Regions from separate parts of the Rhizobium sp. WYCCWR 11146 genome, predicted to be linked through region 3. Evidence: riboswitches for the same ligand, from Rfam matches in the RefSeq annotation. Region 3 holds a riboswitch; each other region holds the start of a gene.
What was found. A riboswitch is a leader RNA that binds a small molecule or an ion and turns the genes downstream of it on or off. The one in region 3 is predicted to bind cobalamin.
Positions count from the first base shown of each region.

Region 1 (4,387 bases), on a different contig from region 3:
ATTGCCGTCGAAGGTGCGTTTCCGCCCTTCAACTATCTCGATGCAAATAACAAGCTTCAGGGCTTCGACATCGATATTGCCAATGCTCTCTGCGAGGTTGGCAAGTTCGAATGCCAATTTATCATCGAGAAGTGGGACGACATCATCCCCGATCTCGTTGCCGACAAATACGACGCGATCATCTCATCCATGTCGATGAGCCTCGAGCGGCGTCAAAAGGTTGCCTTCACTGAAAAATACTACAACAGCCCGTCGGTGTTCATCGCCCGGAAGGATTCGTCAATCAGCGATGTCAGCCCCGCCGCCCTCAGCGACAAAATTCTTGGGGTGACATCGTCGACGGCGCAGGAATCCTATGCCAACCATCTCTATCCAGAAATGAAAAGGACGGTTTTTCGGTCTTCGCCGGAATTGTACAAGGGCCTGGCAGATGGGAGCGTCGACATTATCCTCGAGGATAAACTCGCCATCTACGACTGGATTGCCAACACCAAGGCAGGGGGCTGCTGCGAGTTCAAAGGGCCGGATCTGATCGACGTCACATATTTCGGTGAAGGTGCCGGGATCGCGCTGCGCCTGGATGACAAGGAGCGTCTGACGCGCCTGAACGAAGCGTTGAAGAGCATCAAGGCGGACGGGACCTATGACATGATCAACGCAAAATATTTCCCGTTCAGCATCCAGTAGTTCGCCGGCCAACTTTCGAGAATGCGGGATGGTCGGGTTTTCCGCCCGACCATCCCTACCAAGTCCTTCGGTCGTATCGCTATGCGGCTTTCGCGACCTCTCCGTGCGGATCGAGGACATATTTCGTCGCCGCTCCCTGGTCGAAGCTCTCATATCCATTGGCGGCATCGTCGAGCGGGATGACCTTGGCGTTGACGATATCGGCAATTGGCAGTCGGTCGTGGAGGATCGCCTGCATGAGTTGACGATTGTATTTGATCACCGGAGTCTGGCCGGTGTGGAAGGACTGTGCCTTGGCCCATCCGAGGCCGAAGCGGAGCGAAAGATTGCCGTGTTTGGCGGCGTTGTCGACGGCGCCCGGATCCTCGGTGACATAGAGGCCGGGAATGCCGATCGAACCCGCGGCTCGGGTAATCTCCATCATCTGATTGAGCACGATCGCCGGCTGTTCCCCGCCCGAGTGGCCGCGTGCCTCGAAGCCGACCGCATCAATGGCGCTGTCCACCTCGTTGGTGCCGACGACCTGCGCGATCATGTCGCCAAGACGGTCGCTCTTCGACAGGTCGATCGGTTCGAAACCGACCTTTGCCGCATGCGCCAGACGGTCCTTGTTGAAATCACCGATCATCACGACAGCAGCGCCGAGAATGCGAGCCGAAGCCGCAGCGGCAAGGCCGACCGGGCCGGCGCCGGCGACATAGACGGTCGAGCCGACCCCAACGCCTGCACGCACCGCGCCATGGAAGCCGGTGGGCAGAATGTCGGAGAGCATAGTGAGATCGCGGATCTTCGCCATTGCCTTGTCCCGATCGGGGATTTTCAACAGGTTGAAATCTGCATAGGGGATAGTGACGTAGCGCGCCTGTCCGCCGATCCAGCCGCCCATGTCGACATAACCGTAAGCACCGCCGGCGCGGGCCGGGTTGACCGTCAGGCAGACACCGGTATCCTGAGACTTGCAGCAGCGGCAACGGCCGCAGGCGACATTGAAAGGCACCGAGACGATATCGCCGATGTCGAGCATCTCGACGTCGATGCCTTTCTCGATGATCTCGCCAGTGATTTCATGACCGAGGACCAGGCCCGGCATCGCCGTCGTGCGGCCGCGGACCATGTGTTGATCGGAGCCGCAGATATTGGTCGATATCACCTTCAGGATGACGCCGTGTTCGATGCGGCGGCCGTCGGGCGCTTCCAGCTTCGGATCGTCGATGTCGCGCACTTCGACCTTGCCAGGACGGAGATAGACGACGCCTCTATTTTTGCTCATGGATTCCTCCCACTTGTTTGAATGCCTCGATCTGCAACCGATGCAGTCGATGGCAACCTTCCCTCCGGCCTGCCTCCTCTGCAGCCCGGTGTCCACAACACGAGGATACCGCCGCATCGGGCGATATTCGGATTTTCAAAACGGCAGATTGGGTGGAGAAGAGGATGAACGCCACGGTTTTCGCCTGTGGTTCCGCTCGTGACCGTCTGTCCGCAATCCGTCGATTTGCTGTGCAAGAGCTGGTTTCCGGCTCCAGAATCTCCTTTCGATCCATCACGATATCTTTCCGGATGTCTATCCGGCGATTTCCTTGAGGATTTCAGTTCTTCTACCGCTGCGGGGCAGCGCCGGCGTCAGGCCGGCGTCCCAATGGTCCATTTCGCCAGTTTGCGAGATAGCGCCTTGAACACCACTAACAAACCATGCCTGACGGACAACAGCGATCAAGAAAACGACATGGGCGCAACTCAAAGACGACAGTCGGCAAAGTCGCAATAGCGCTGCGCAGCGGAAATAATTGATCCCGCGAATACGGCGGTTTTCCGGATCGTCCCGGAAGATTTGATCGCCGCCTAAAGGCTTTAGGCGCGATGCGGTCGCCGGCTGCGGCTGACGTCGATGGCCGTGTGCCAGAGCACGGCGCCGAGGATGATCGCGCCGCCGAAAAAGGTAGCGACGGGCGGTTGCTCGGCAAACAACAGCCAGACCCAGAACGGCGTGAGTACGATTTCCATCGTGCCGATCAGCGCGGCTTCAGCCGGCGGCATCCGCTTCGCCCCGGCAAGGAAGAGCACCAGCGCCAGGGAGAAATTGGTCGCGCCGAAGGCGGCAAGAACGATCCAATTGTGCAGGTCGAGCGAGCCGACCGAACCGAACGGGGCAAAGATGGCCAGCGTCAGGAAGGCGCTGACGACGGTCGGCGGCAGGCTCGGCACGCCGGGATTGATGCGCGGAATGATGATGACCAGCGCGAAGGACGCCGTCATGCCGAGCGCCAGCAGATCGCCCACGCCGGTCCCTCCGCCGATCGACGAGGCGACGATGACGGCCACGCCGAGGAGCGAGATGCCGCCGGCAATCAGCGTCCGCCTGGAGACCCTCTCCCTAAGGATGACCCAGCCGAGCATGGCCGCGATGAAGGGCGCGGTCGCATAGATCATCGTCACATTGGCGACGGTGGTCATATAGAGCGCCCCGATGAAGCATACCTGACTGAAAGTCTGGCATGCGATCATCGCAAGACCGGACGGATGGAAGACGGATCGCCATTGCTGCCGTGAAATGCCCCCTTCGAGGAAAAGGCAGGGGATCAGCAGGAACAGGCCACCGAACAACGATCGCCAGGCGATCGCCGTCCACACATCGGTCGTCAGGAGTCGCGAATAGACGCCGCTCGCGCTCCAGGCAAGTGTCGCGGCAACGATGAGAAGCACACCCTTCTCGTGCTCGCTGCCTGCGAGGCGTCTGGCCGGATTTTCAATTGTCACGCAGATATTCTCAAAGAAGGAAGTCGAACGCGGCTCATTTGTGCGTCAAGAATTGACATCAGACAAACGAATAGTAGAGATAGCTGTCATCGATTTTTTAAATGGCTGTCTCATGCACGAACCGATTGAGAGCGACCTGCTCAGAACTTTCCTGGTCGTTGCCGAGACGTCGAATTTCTCCGCAGCCGCCCAGCGCATCGGGCGGACGCAATCGGCCGTCAGCAGCCAGATCAAGAGGCTCGAAGAGACGATCGGCGAAACCCTGTTCGATCGGGGCGCCCGCGGCGTGCTGCTCACGCGCCCGGGCCTGCAACTCGTACCCTATGCCCGCCGGATCATCGATCTGTTGAGCGAGGCCGCCGCGACGATCCGCAGCAAGCCGCTGGACGGACCGGTGCGCATCGGAATTCCCGAGGAATACAGCCAGACGGTGCTGCCGGCAGCCCTTGCGGCTTTCGCTGTACGCCACCCGGCCGTCGAGGTCACCGTGTCCTGCGACTACACAGTCCGCAACCTCGCCGCCCTCGAGCGGGATGAGCTCGATCTGGCCGTCGTTTTCGACTGGAGCGATGAGACGAAAGGCGAGGTCATCTGCATTGATCCCACAGTCTGGGTCACATCGATGGTCCACCGGCTGCACGACATCGATCCCCTGCCGATTGCGACCTATCGCAACTCCACCTGGTCACGCGATTTTGCGCTCCGGTCGCTGGAGCAAATCGGCCGCAACTATCGGATCGCCTTCATCGCCGATACCGGCTCGGGGCTGAAGAATGCCGTCACCGCAGGCCTTGCCGTCACCACGCTTTCCCGCAGCAGCATTCCGCCCGGCTGCCGGGAACTCACCGCTGAAGACGGTTTCCCGCCGGTTGATTCCTCCAAAGTCGTGCTCCGCCGGAGCACTTACCGTTCCAGCGAGGCCGTTCGGGAACTTGCCGAAATG
Region 1 covers NZ_JACCEY010000007.1:259,190-263,576, forward strand. The annotation lists gene HX899_RS04265 (transporter substrate-binding domain-containing protein) at 1-687, shown strand, start outside; gene fdhA (formaldehyde dehydrogenase, glutathione-independent) at 767-1,957, opposite strand; cobalamin riboswitch at 2,177-2,377, opposite strand; gene HX899_RS35545 (DMT family transporter) at 2,539-3,444, opposite strand; gene HX899_RS04280 (LysR substrate-binding domain-containing protein) at 3,557-4,387, shown strand, end outside.
Region 1: it holds a riboswitch for cobalamin, as region 3 does, so the genes downstream of both, fdhA (formaldehyde dehydrogenase, glutathione-independent) here and HX899_RS20610 (ABC transporter substrate-binding protein) in region 3, are expected to answer to the same signal.

Region 2 (4,387 bases), 410 kb from region 3:
GCGAACCGCCGCAGCAGGGCTCGATCACCACCATCCGCACCAATCCCCCGGCGAAGGATGCCGCGGCAGCTGCGCCGCAACCATCCGTCCCCGAGCGCCCCTACGATCCGACGCAGAACCGCGTCCGTCAGGTCGGCCCGCAGTTTCTGGCCGGCGATCAGGGCTCGATCGACCTCGCCAATCCGGCAACACCGGGCCCGCAGCCGCAACAGCAGCAGTGATTGAACAGCTGGAACTGCGGTGGCGGAGCCATAGCGGCGTTGTGCCAGGGTGCATGAGATGACGGCGATGTCACGTGAACGTGCGGCGGGATGTTAATGCGGGTCGCTTGAGCATGGTCAGTAGGTCGTACGACCGCCGCTCAGGTCGAACGTCGATGCGGTCGTGAAGGAGTTCTCCTCGGAGAGCAGCCAGACGACCATCGAAGCGATCTCACCAAGTTCGACGAAACGGTCGCGCGGAATGCGGACGCGCATATATTCGATAAACTCGGATGTCAGCCCGTCCAATATAGGTGTCTTTGCCGTGGTTGGCGTTACCGCGTTCACGGCGATTCCTGTCTTTGCGAGTTCCTTGCCAAGCGACTTGGTGAAGCCCAGCACACCAGCTTTCGCTGCGCTGTAGGCAGCGATGTTCGGATTTCCTTCCTTGCCCGCAACCGAGGAGATGTTCACAATCCGCCCATAGTCGCGCTTTAACATGACCGGAACGACGTGCCGGCAACAATTGAAGGTTCCCGTGAGGCAGACATCGACGACGTCTGTCCACTCACTGACATCGTATTCGATCGTGGGCTTTACCGGACCGGTAATCCCGGCGGAATTAACGAGGCCGTCGATACGGCCAAAAATCTCCTCGGTCGTCGCCGCCGCGTTTTTCACTGATACGGGATCTGCGACGTTGACGCCGAAAGCGACCGTGCCAGATCCGAGAGCGGAAGCGCTGTCCTTGGCCATGTTTTCGTTCAGGTCCCAGATGGCCACCTTGCCACCAGACTGGATGACGCGCTCTGCGATAGCGTAGCCGATGCCGCGCGCACCGCCTGTGATCACGATGATGCGCTCCTTCAAGTCGATCATGTTCATTGGGCCGTTATCCTCCGATTGAGCCGCCGATAGCCGAATATCCAATTCCGGGATTCGCCTTCAGCGTATCGATATGAAGGTCAGGAATAAAGATATCTCGGCCTCGCACGGCGTCGGCGATATTGGCATCGAAAGAACGCGATGCGCTCTAGGTGTTCAGTCCCCATCCATCATGAAAGACGAGTTCCTCGAGCGGTAGCCGCTGCCGCCAGCCTTTGACGGAGAGTTCCGGCTCCTCATAGAGCCGGTCGACGAAACCGGCACAGAGCCAGGCGACCACTTCGATATGCTCGGGTATGCCGAGAATGGTTTTCAGGTCGCCTTCACGAAAAATGCTGACCCAGCCGATGCCGACCCCTTCCGCCCGTGCCGCAAGCCAGAGATTCTGGATGGCGCAGACGGTCGAGTATGAATCCATCTTCGGATTGTGGGTGCGCCCCAGCACCACGCTGCCGCTGCGGGTAGGATCGCAGGTCACGCATATGCCGAGCGGCGCCTCGACGATGCCTTCGAGCTTGAGCGATCGGTAGGCCTGCCGCCGCTCGCCTTCGAACATCAGCGCCGCCTCCTCGTTGGCCCTCGCAAACGCGTCCTGGATGCGCGTCCGGACAGCGGCACTTTTCACCAGAATGAAATTCCACGGCTGCATGAAGCCGACGGATGGTGCGTGGTGAGCGGCCGTCAGCAGCCGCTGCACAACATCATCAGGCAAGGGATCGGGCAGGAACTGGCTGCGAACGTCGCGCCGCGTCATGATCGCGTGATAGACGGCCTCGCGTTCGGCCAAGGAAAAACCGGACGCCGCCGAAAGGGCATCCTCATCAAAGGGTCGCATCGTCAAATCCCCAACAACGCGACCGCCCCGCTGTCCGCGCGGATCGGTCTATCTTGCCAGGCCGGTCTTCTGACTCGGCGTCATCCGTCTGCCGCAGCCTTCCCGGCAAAAGGCCAGTGGCATGATGAAGCGGCAAGCGTCGGCCTTACAGCGTTGGGCACGTTCCGGTCTTGCACCGGATTCCCGATTCTCCCGCCTTATCGGCGGGCACCTGACGGCGCATCTATTTCAGGAAAGCGCGGCAGCGGCAAGCTGGGCCGATGTCGCAGTCAAGCCGGAGGCCGCGCGGTGCCGCCTGTCCCTCTCTTCCGCCGGCAAAAGGGAGCGCTGCGGTGCCACGAATCTCTTCTCCCCAGCGGGGAGAGGTGCCGGCAGGCGGTTGAGGGGGGGTGAGCGGCAAAGCCGCGAATGCGCTGAGCGTAAGCGAAGGGCAATGATGAAGGGGAGCCGTGCAGCCCCCTCATCCGACCCTTCGGGCCACCTTCTCCCCGCTGGGGAGAAGAGAGCGCAAGCCGCAGCCTCAGTTCCTACCTCAAACCCTTGGGAGGACAAAAGGAAACAAGACGTACGATCCCGTTTCGTCACCCACCCGCGTCGGTTTGAAGCGGCTAGGCAAGCCCCTTCACCGACAGTTTCTATGGCCTTATCACCACCGAAGGCGTATGGACTGTGACTGTCCATCGCAGCATCCCGGTTGCCCGTGCCCCGCCTCACACCCATGATCCTTGCGGTCGCCCTGTTCATGGAACAGATGGATTCGACCGTGATCGCCACCAGCCTGCCGGCAATCGCCGCCGATATCGGCACCTCGCCGATCGCGCTGAAGCTCGCCGTCACCAGCTATCTCGTGGCGCTGGCGATCTTCATCCCGATCAGCGGCTGGATGTCCGATCGGTTCGGTGCGCGCAACATCTTCCGCATGGCGATCTTTGTTTTCATGATCGGCTCGATCGCCTGCGCCTTTTCCAACTCGATCACGGCCTTCGTCGTCTCGCGCCTGATCCAGGGCGCCGGCGGCTCGATGATGACGCCGGTCAGCCGCCTGCTGCTGGTCCGGGGAACGCCCCGCCACGAACTCGTCGATGCCATGGCCTGGCTTACCATTCCCGCTTTGATTGGCCCGATCATGGGGCCGCCGATCGGCGGTTTCCTCACCACCTATCTCACCTGGCATTGGATCTTCTGGATCAACGTCCCGATCGGCGTGCTCGGCATCATCCTCGTCACCCGTTTCCTGCCGGCGGTGGAGCCACGCAGTCCGCGGCCGATGGACTTCCCCGGATTCTTCCTTTGCGGCATCGGCTTCTCCGGCTTCGTCTTCGGCGTGTCGGTCATCAGCCTGCCGGCCGTGCCCGTCATCTACGGTTACGTCACGGTTGCGATCGGCATTCTTGCCGGCCTCCTCTACCTCCTGCATGCCCGCCGCGTGCCCTATCCGCTTCTCGATCCGAAGATGTTCCGTTACCCGATGTTCCGGGCGGCGATCCTCGGCGCTTCGAATTTCCGCATGGGGCTCGGCGCCCTGCCGTTCCTGATGCCATTGATGCTGCAGCTCGGCTTCGGCCTGACGCCGCTGCAATCGGGCTCGGTCACCTTCGTCAGCGCGCTCGGCTCCATGGGCTCGAAATTCGCCGCCTCGCGCACCTTCAATGCCTTCGGCTTCCGCACCGTCATATCAATCACCACTTTGCTGGCGGCGATCTTCCTCGGCATCAACGGCCTTTTCACCGCCGAAACGCCGCTGTTCCTGATCATGGCCTGCCTGCTGATCGGCGGCCTGTTCCGCTCCATGGCTTTCTCGGGCGTCAACGCCATGGCCTTTGGCGATGTCGATGACGCCGACAGCAGCCAGGCAACCGCGATCAATGCCGTTGCCCAGCGTATCTCCATGGCGATGGGTGTGGCGATCGCCGGCGGCATTCTCGAAATTTCGAGCAGCTTTCACGACGGCAGGCTGCTGGTCTCTGATTTCCATATCGCCTTCTTCAGCGTCTCGGCGATTTCGGCACTGGCCTGCATCACCTTCCTGCGCCTGCCGCATGATGCCGGCGCGGAACTGACGGCGCGCGGCCGCAAGCGCCGGCACGCCGAGCCCGAAGAGGCCGTGGCGGAAAACAGCTGATCGAGACAGATCTGCTTGGCGCGAAGGAAGCACTCCTCCTCCGATTCGCAAGGTTCGGCGCCGGCGAAAGCTACACGCGTGTGTTCCAGCATCTCATTCCACTTTATGATTTATTCACATATCAAATACACACTGCGTTTGCGCGTTTTGGGTTGCAATCCGGACATGGGCATGAGGGCTCGTGATGTGACCGTCAGCGCGGATGCCCGTATTGAGACGCCGGTCGGGAACATATCCGACTGAGCCGCAATTCTAGGCCGCCGCGGAATGTTCCAATTTTTGAAAACGATGCCTCTGACAGCCAAGCTGGCGGCGATTATCGTTGCCGTCAACCTCTGCGGCATT
Region 2 covers NZ_JACCEY010000024.1:569,387-573,773, reverse strand. The annotation lists gene HX899_RS22585 (DUF2865 domain-containing protein) at 1-221, shown strand, start outside; gene HX899_RS22580 (SDR family NAD(P)-dependent oxidoreductase) at 339-1,085, opposite strand; gene bluB (5,6-dimethylbenzimidazole synthase) at 1,234-1,920, opposite strand; cobalamin riboswitch at 1,962-2,150, opposite strand; gene HX899_RS22570 (MFS transporter) at 2,639-4,042, shown strand; gene HX899_RS22565 (HAMP domain-containing methyl-accepting chemotaxis protein) at 4,310-4,387, shown strand, end outside.
Region 2: it holds a riboswitch for cobalamin, as region 3 does, so the genes downstream of both, bluB (5,6-dimethylbenzimidazole synthase) here and HX899_RS20610 (ABC transporter substrate-binding protein) in region 3, are expected to answer to the same signal.

Region 3 (4,387 bases):
GACACGTTCGAGATCGGTGCGCTTAAAGTCCGCGTGATGTTTTCGCCCGGGCACACACTCGCCTCGATCACCTATGTGATCGGTGACGCCGCCTTCGTGCACGATACGGTGTTCACGCCGGATTCCGGCACGGCGCGTACGGATTTCCCCGGCGGCAGTGCTGCCGCCCTCTGGCACTCGATCCAGGCCATCCTGTCGCTGCCCGAGGAAACCCGGCTCTTTTCCGGCCACGATTATCAGCCGGGCGGCCGGCACCCACGCTGGGAAAGCACGGTGGCGGCGCAGAAGCGCTCCAATCCGCATATTGCAGGCATCGACGAGGCCGGTTTCGTGGCGCTGCGCCAGGCACGCGACCGCACGCTGCCGAAGCCGAAGCTGATGCTGCACGCGCTGCAGGTGAATATCCGCGGCGGACGGCTGCCCGAGCCGGAGGGGAATGGCCGGCGGTATCTGAAGATACCGCTGGATGCTTTGTGAGAGCGGGGGATAGTTGGCCGGTGACGACGTCTGGACGCTGCGCCGCCCGGGAAAAAGAGCTGGGTATCAGGAGCGACCTTTGCCATCGAGCAATTCTGACACCGGTAGCGGCAGGTCTGGATGTGCACGGCATAATCCGAGTAGATCTTCCCTTGCATCCGGGTAATCCTGAAGTGCAGCACGACGGTACCATTTGAATGCTTCTGTCAGATCGATCTCGCAGCCCACGCCGTGCTCTTTCAACTGGGCTAGCCTGTACTGTGCACCAGCATGATCCTGATCTGCGGCTTGGCTGTACCATCTGACAGCGTCTGCTGCATCGATATCGCAACCGTCGCCGTCTTCTCTCATCAAGCCCAGCAAATATTGCGCGTCGGCGTGGCCTTGATTGGCGGATTTGTCAAGCCACTCGCAGCCTTCGGGCGCGCTCTGTGCAACTCCGTCCCCCATGAGATAGAGGCCCGCCAGGAGGAATTGCGCGTCGGCATGACCTTGTTCGGCGGCTTTCTGAAGCCATCCCGCGCCTTCTGTTTTATCGCGGGTGACACCTTCACCTCGTGCGGTGATGTGGCCCAATTCAAATTGTGCTTGCGCATCGCCTTGCTCGGCTGCTTGGCGAATCGCGTCTATCCCGGCGGCGGCGAGATCGGTGCTATCCGGATTGCTCATTGCTACATCAAACCTCGTTGAAATCGGTGGCGCCAAAACTATGTCGGGGCCTGCCTTCCGCAATCCGTCGTGACGCAGGTCCGGCAACGACTACGCCTGCGGATGTCCCAGCGCTTTTTCCAGCACGCCAGGCGGCAGCTTCTGCGCGAGGGCATCGCCAAGCTTTGCCTCGAGGTCCCGCAATTTGCCGTCGAGGGAGGGAAGGCCCGCGGGGCCGAAGGCTTCGATGTAACGATCGGCTTCACCCTTTGCCAGGAATTCGACCAGGACGTTGTCCTCGACCCAGAGCTTGACGATCCGGAAGAGGCCGGTTTCCACCTGCTCGGCGCACCAGCCTTCGCGGGCGGCGGCAGTCTCGATCGACGCGGCGTCTACCGCGGCGCTGACCAGCACGTGGGCGGTGACCGGCTCGAAGGTCGCCGGGCGCTGGCGGATGCCGAGCGGTGCGTCCGGATCGAAGACCGCGGTTGCGGGCAGGATTTCGAGGAAGGAGCCTTGCGTATCGCCCGATACGACGAGCCAGGCGTCATGGGGAAAGGGCGGGGTCGGCGCCCGCAGCGCGGTCGCCTCCATGAGCTCCGCCAGCACCCGGGCGACGCGACCGGGATCGCGCACGCCGAACGACATGTGATGAATCATCGCGCGTCTCCTTCCATTGTTGCCGGCTGGCGGGCCTCGGTCCCGCGGGAACGCCGGCGTGCATCGTCGATCAGGGCCTGCACGGCCCATTGCGCGGCCTTCGCGGCTTCAGCGCCCGACAGGCTCCAGTTATCTTTCATGCTCTCCCATCCCGAAGCAGAGCAGAGCGCTGTCACAGCGGCGAGCAGATGCCGGGCATCTTCTGCGGGAATCGTCCCGGTGACATCGCGCAGCGCGATCGAAAACTTCTCGCGCCGCGCCTCGGCATGGGCGAGCCTCACCGCGCGACCATGAGGATTGTGCAGCATCGCTCTCACCAGCGGCTCGTCGCGGTCGAAGGCAGAAAAGAGCTCGGGAATATGCGCCACTACTTGCTCAGGCGAAGCCGGCAGCGCCGGCACGGCGATCAGCGCATTCACCCAGTGCCAGAACGCGGCGAGCAGTGTCTCCTTGTTGGCGAAATAGCGATAAAGCGTGCGCTGCGGCACGCCGGACTGGCGGGCGACGAGATCGAAGGTGACCTCGTCGCTACCGGCGCGCAACAGGGCGGCAAGACCTTCCATGATGCGGTCCTGCGTGATGGTCGCCAACTCTTCGCGGGCCGTGGGTCGAGGCGGTGTCACTTTATTCATGGCAGTATTAATGCCATAATGGCAGCATTGCTGTCAAACGTCTTCTGGCAACCGGCGGTTTGCGCGGTGAGACGGCATGAAGCGCATTTGTCGGTGAGGCGGCATGACACGCGGGAATAGTTATTGACGCCGGGCGGGCCGGCGACGTAACTGGGTGCGACGGTTCCCTGAAGATGACTCCAAGGGGATTAATAGGGAACACGGTGAGGATGACCCAGTAGGGACCGAGACCGTGGCTGCCCCCGCAACTGTAAGCGGATTGTCGATCATCTCAGGAGTGGCCAGCGACTGGCCATCTCTGAAGGGCTCATGGCCCTGCCACTGCGAGATATCGCGGGAAGGAGGATGAAACGACGGATATCCGCAAGCCAGGAGACCTGCCGTCAATCACGATCCAATCAACCGGGCGGGGATGCCCGGACAAGGAACAGATATGATTGACCTGCTGAACCTTCGCCGAATTCCGGCATGCATCCGTCTCGATTGGGCCTCCTGCGGCTAGTGCACGCCTAAGCGTGCTTTCGGTCCGCGCATATGCGCGGAACGGCCGTGATTTTCCCTTCATCGAGGTTTTCCATGCGCCAGATTCTCGCCACCATGACATTTGCCTTCGGGCTCGCCGGCTTTGCGGCACCAAGCCTTGCCGCGACCCGATATCCCTTGACCATCACCAATTGCGGCCAGCAGGTGACCTTCGAAAAGGCGCCATCCAAAGTCGTTTCGATCGGTCAGGGCATGACCGAAGTGCTCTTCTCGCTCGGCCTTGCCGACAAGATCGCCGGAACGGCCGTCTGGGTCGGTCCCGTCCTGCCGCAATATGCCGAGGCCAACAGCAAGATAAAGCGGCTTGCCGACAACGACCCGAGCTTCGAATCCGTCGTCGGGCAGGAGCCCGACCTGGTGACGGCCGAGTTCGAATGGCATGTCGGCGCGCAGGGCTCGGTCGGCAAGCGGGAGCAATTCAAGGATCTCGGGATCAATACCTATCTCGCGCCGGCCGATTGCGTCGCCAAGGTCAACACTGATGGCGGCGACGGCGTGCGCAAGGAGCTGTTCACGATGGACCTGATCTACCGGGAAATCGCCGAGCTCTCGGAGATCTTCGACGTCAAGGAGCGCGGCGATGCGCTGATTTCCAAGCTGAAGAAGCGCGAGTCGGATGCCGTCGCCTCGATATCAGGCGCGTCGGGCAAGAACCTGCCCGTCGTCTTCTGGTTCTCCAGCAAGGAGGTCAATGGCGACGCCTTCATCGCCGGCAAGAACAGCGCGCCCGCCTATATTCTGAAGACGATCGGTGCGAAGAACGTCGTCACCACGGAAGAGGAATGGCCGCTGGTCGGTTGGGAAACCATCGCCCAGGCTAACCCTGCCGTCATCGTGCTCGCGACCATGGACCGCCGCCGTTACGCCGCTGACGATCCCAAGGTCAAGGTCGATTTCCTCGAGAACGATCCTGTGACCAAGGAGCTGGACGCGGTCAAAAACAAGCACTTCGTGATGATGGACGCGCAGTCGATGAACCCGACGATCCGCACGATCGACGGTATCGAGACATTGGCGAACGGCATCAAGTCCTTCGGCCTGGCGCAGTGAAGGCAGTGTCGGTCAGGCAACAGGGATGGTGGGCGCTTGCCGCGCTCACCACGGCGGCACTTCTCCTGCTCGGGCTGATGGTCAGTCTTGCCGTTTCGATCGGCGAGATCGCGATCCCGCTTGCGACGACGGCGGAGGCGATTTCGAACCGTCTGTTCGGAACGGATTTCGAGCTCAGCCGCATCCACCAGGGCATCGTCTGGGATTATCGTCTGAGCCGCGCGCTCGTCGCGGCCAGCGCCGGCGCGTCGCTCTCGCTTTCGGGCGCGATCCTGCAGGCGCTGCTGCGCAATCCGCTGGCCGAACCCTACGTGCTCGGCATCTCCGCCGGTGCCTCGACGGGGGCCGTCTGCGTGATGATCCTCGGTTCCGGCTAC
Region 3 covers NZ_JACCEY010000024.1:163,030-167,416, forward strand. The annotation lists gene blh (bifunctional sulfur transferase/dioxygenase Blh) at 1-477, shown strand, start outside; gene HX899_RS20595 (tetratricopeptide repeat protein) at 544-1,146, opposite strand; gene HX899_RS20600 (hypothetical protein) at 1,237-1,785, opposite strand; gene HX899_RS20605 (TetR/AcrR family transcriptional regulator) at 1,782-2,348, opposite strand; cobalamin riboswitch at 2,561-2,817, shown strand; gene HX899_RS20610 (ABC transporter substrate-binding protein) at 2,994-4,010, shown strand; gene HX899_RS20615 (iron ABC transporter permease) at 4,007-4,387, shown strand, end outside.

Region 4 (4,387 bases), 250 kb from region 3:
GATGGAGGTCCTGACATCGGCGTCGATGTCGTGCTGCATCTCGGCGAGGTCTTCTATGGAAATATCGGCGCACGCGGCAGGCTTGATTTCACGGTGATCGGCAGCGCCGTCAATGAGGCCTCGCGCCTCGAAAAACTCTGCGGCACGCTCGGCCATCATCTTCTGATGTCGGAAAGCTTCGCCGTCACCTGCGCCGTTGCCAACGAATGTCTGGGATCCTTCGAATTGCGCGGGGTTTCGAAAGCGGTAAACGTGTTCAAGCTCGCCGACGCCGTATCCTGAAGCGTCGATCCGATCGGCGCGACGACGCTCAGATCTCGCCTGAGACCTCGCGGCGGCGGCGGTCGAGTTCTTCGCTGTAGCGGCGCAGCGTATAGCTTTCGCTGAGCTGGCCGATCACTTTGCGTTCGATCAGGTTGTTGACGACGGCGAGCGCTTCGCTTTCGCTCTTGTCGAAGATCGCCGCCGCCTGCCTGGCATTCATCTGCGGCTGCAGGAAATCGTTGCGGTAGTGGATAAAATCGGCAAGCGCCTTGCCCTCGTCCTGCGCGTCGGTTGGGTTGGCGTAGATCTCCGGCACCAGCACGAGGCCTGCATATTTGTCGCTCTCCTCGACGAGGATGACGCGCTGGGTCGAGCCGATCGGAAAGGCCTGCTTGAATTCCTCCAGAGAGATGCCCGCCCTTGCCGTCTTGACGTCGGCACGCATCAGCTTGTCGACGGTCAGGTTGCGGATCCAGCCGACGTCGTGGGCGCTGCGGATGCTTTCGCCGCGCAGGTGGAAGCGCCATGTGGCGAAGGAGTAGCCGAAGGTCGAGCGCACGACGAGCGAGGAGGTTATGACGGCAGCGAGTACCAGCGCCGTGATCGGAAAATCGCCGGTGATTTCAAGCGCCAGGAACGTCATGGTCAGCGGCCCGCCGATGACGGCGACGGCAAGCGAACTCATGCCGACCACGGCATAGATGACGGGCGTCAGCGTCGCATCGGCGAAATAGGGGCCGCAATAGGCGAAGAGTTTGCCGAGCAGGGCGCCCATGAACAGTGAGGCGAAGAACAGCCCGCCCCTGAAGCCGGAGCCGATCGAGATCGCCGAGGCGAAGGATTTCAAGAGGAAGAGGCCGATCAGCGTCGGGATCGCCACCTCATGGGAAAGGTTGAGATGCAGCGCGCCGTGGCCGGCCGAGAGCACCTGAGGCGAGATCATCGCCAGCAGCCCGACGATGATGCCGCCAAGCGCCGGGCGGAAGGGTGGGGCGATCGAACTCTTGCGCGCCAGCTCCTCGACAAAGGCGACGCCCTGCATGATCAGGATGCCCACACCGGCGCAGAAAGCGCCGAGCAGAAGTGCTGGGATATAATCGGCCGGCACGACCGAGCCGAAGCTGCCGATATCGATGGTGAAATCGCTACCCGCAAGCAGCCTTGCGATCAGGGTGGAGACAAGGGCGGAGACGACGACGGGAGTCAGCGAGACGATCGTATAGGTGCCGATGATCAGCTCGAAAGCATAGAAAGCGCCGGTCAGCGGCGCGTTGAAGGCGGCGGCGATGGCGCCCGCCGCGCCGCAGCCAACAAGGGTGCGCAGGTCCGAGCGGCGAAGCTGCAGCTTCAGGCCGAATTTCGACGCGAGCCCGGCGGCAAGCTGGGTATAGCCGGCCTCCAGTCCGACCGAGGCGCCGAAACCGTTGGAGATCAGGTTCTGCACGGCAACGATGATGCTGTCGGTCAAGGACAGGCGGCCGCCATGCAGCGCATTGGCCTCGATCGGGTCGACCATCGGTTTCTTGCGGCGTTTCGCCAGCACTAGAAGCAACAGGCCGAGCAGAGCGCCGCCGATAACCGGGGCGGTGAGCAGCAGCAGCTTGTTCTCGATCTCGGACGAGCTCAACCGTTCGCTGTCGGCGATGCCGAAGACCAGCTGATGCAGCTCGTTGGAGACGTAGCTCATGCCGGTGACGGCGAGACCTGAGATGACGCCGACGACGGCGCCTGCCAGCGACAGGCCGACCTCGCTACGGCGGGCCAGCGCCCGCAGGCGTCCCGGATCGAAGAAAACACGCAGCGCGCGGAAACGGCGCCGATCCAATTTCATAAGCATGGCTAGACAACTAGGCGGGGAGAGGCCCGGTCAAGGGGCGGAGATGGTCGCGCAGTCCGCTTGCGATGCAATTGCGGCGAAAAGCCGGCGGTTGGAACAAATTTCGATGAAGTAAGTCTCTGATAAATGACGATATTTTAGATGGGGTAAGTCGTGTTTGAGTAGCCGCATCTCGGAACCAGCGATCGGGTGGCCGCCAAGGCCGGTTGACTTCATCCCTGCGCTTGCCTAACCATCCCGATAACGGATGGTCGACTGACCATCCTGACATAACGGATGGTTCCGGATCGGTGTTGCGCCCTTCCGGATGAAAAGGGAATGTGAAGGGGCGGACCCAAGCCGGGCGCCTTCATCACAGCCGACCCCGCGACTGTAGAGCGGTCAGGGTCTTCCATCCGGCATCAGGCCCTTCCGGCCGGCGGCTTGCAATAATGCAGGCGGGCGGGATGGGCGACATGCCGGAAAAGCCACTGGATATGCATGGTGATCAACCGGGGTCGGACGCCTCTCAAGTCTACGAATCGTCCACCTTTTCACTAATGCAGCCGGGAAGGCGAGGATGATCCGCTGGCACGATCAGGGCGACCGGTTTCCGGTCTGCCCCGATCGCGGCCGATAACCGCGAGCCAGGAGACCTGCCATGCGTGCCGGGCGAGAAGCCCACACCTGGGTATTATGCCCGTTGCCAGCACGGAGGTTGTCTTGGCTGAACGATTGAATTCGGCGCGGCTTGGTGCGGCGCACGCCACGCCTCCAAGCAGCGCTGCAAGAGGAGTGTTTTCGGCCGCTTATGTCGAATGCTGGGTACCCCCCTCTGTCCTGCCGGACATCTCCCCCACAAGGAGGGAGATCGGCAAGCAGCACGACCGTCGTCCTACATCAATTGTTTGGAGAAAAGCTCTCGGCGATTCAATCTCCCCCTTTGTGGGGGAGATGTCCGGCAGGACAGAGGGGGGCGTCACACCCTCAGTAGCCGAGAAAGGTGCATTCGGAGCAAGCCACGACTACGCACTCTCCCCGAGGGGCGTTTGAGTATGACCGCCACCTTCATCCTCGGCGGCGCACGCTCCGGCAAATCCCGTTTCGCCGAATCCCTCGTCACAGCGACCGGCCTCGACCGTCACTATGTCGCGACCGGGCGTGCCTGGGACGAGGAGATGCAGGCGCGCATCACCCAACACAAGGCCGACCGGGGTCCGTCCTGGACAACGCATGAAGAGCCGCTCGATCTGGTCGGTAAACTCGCCGCCATAGACGGCGAAGGGGGCATCGTGCTGGTCGATTGCCTGACGCTCTGGGTCACCAATCTGATGATGGAGGAGCGGAATATGGCGGCGGAATTTGCAGCCCTTGCCGATTTCCTGCCCGCCGCGAAGGCGCGGCTCGTTTTCGTTTCCAACGAGGTCGGTCTCGGTATCGTGCCCGACAATCGCATGGCGCGGGATTTTCGCGATCATGCCGGCCGGCTGCACCAATCGATCGCGGCGAAGGCCGCCGAAGTTTATTTCATCGCGGCAGGCCTGCCGCTGAAAATGAAGGGTTAAGTCTATGAACCAGCAGAAGATTCCCGCAACCGTCATCACCGGCTTCCTCGGCGCCGGCAAGACGACGATGATCCGCAACCTGCTCACCAATGCCGGCGGCAAGAAGATTGCGTTGATCATCAACGAATTCGGCGATCTCGGCGTCGACGGCGACGTGCTGAAGGGCTGCGGTGCGGAGAATTGCACCGAGGACGATATCATCGAGCTGACCAATGGCTGCATCTGCTGCACCGTTGCGGACGACTTCATTCCGACGATGACGAAGCTGCTCGAGCGCGAGCAGAGGCCCGACCATATCGTCATCGAGACTTCGGGCCTTGCTTTGCCGCAGCCGCTGGTCGCCGCCTTCAACTGGCCTGATATCCGCACGCAGGTGACTGTCGACGGCGTCATCACGGTGGTCGATAGCGCCGCCGTCGCCGCCGGGCGTTTTGCCGATGACCATGATGCTGTCGATGCGCGCCGCGCCGAGGACGAGTCGCTCGATCACGAAAGCCCGATCGAGGAGCTGTTCGAGGACCAGCTTACCTGCGCCGACCTCATCGTGCTCAACAAGACAGACCTGATCGACGCTGCCGGCCTTATCAGGGTGCGCGACGAGGTCGCCTCCCGCACGGTGCGCAAGCCCGTGATGATCGAAGCGAAGAACGGCGAAGTGTCGGCCGGTATCCTGCTCGGTCTCGGCATCGGCACAGAGGACGATGTCGCCAATCGCAAGTCGCATCACGAGCTGGAGCACGAG
Region 4 covers NZ_JACCEY010000024.1:408,928-413,314, forward strand. The annotation lists gene HX899_RS21780 (adenylate/guanylate cyclase domain-containing protein) at 1-282, shown strand, start outside; gene HX899_RS21785 (chloride channel protein) at 311-2,101, opposite strand; cobalamin riboswitch at 2,362-2,759, shown strand; gene cobU (bifunctional adenosylcobinamide kinase/adenosylcobinamide-phosphate guanylyltransferase) at 3,136-3,645, shown strand; gene cobW (cobalamin biosynthesis protein CobW) at 3,650-4,387, shown strand, end outside.
Region 4: it holds a riboswitch for cobalamin, as region 3 does, so the genes downstream of both, cobU (bifunctional adenosylcobinamide kinase/adenosylcobinamide-phosphate guanylyltransferase) here and HX899_RS20610 (ABC transporter substrate-binding protein) in region 3, are expected to answer to the same signal.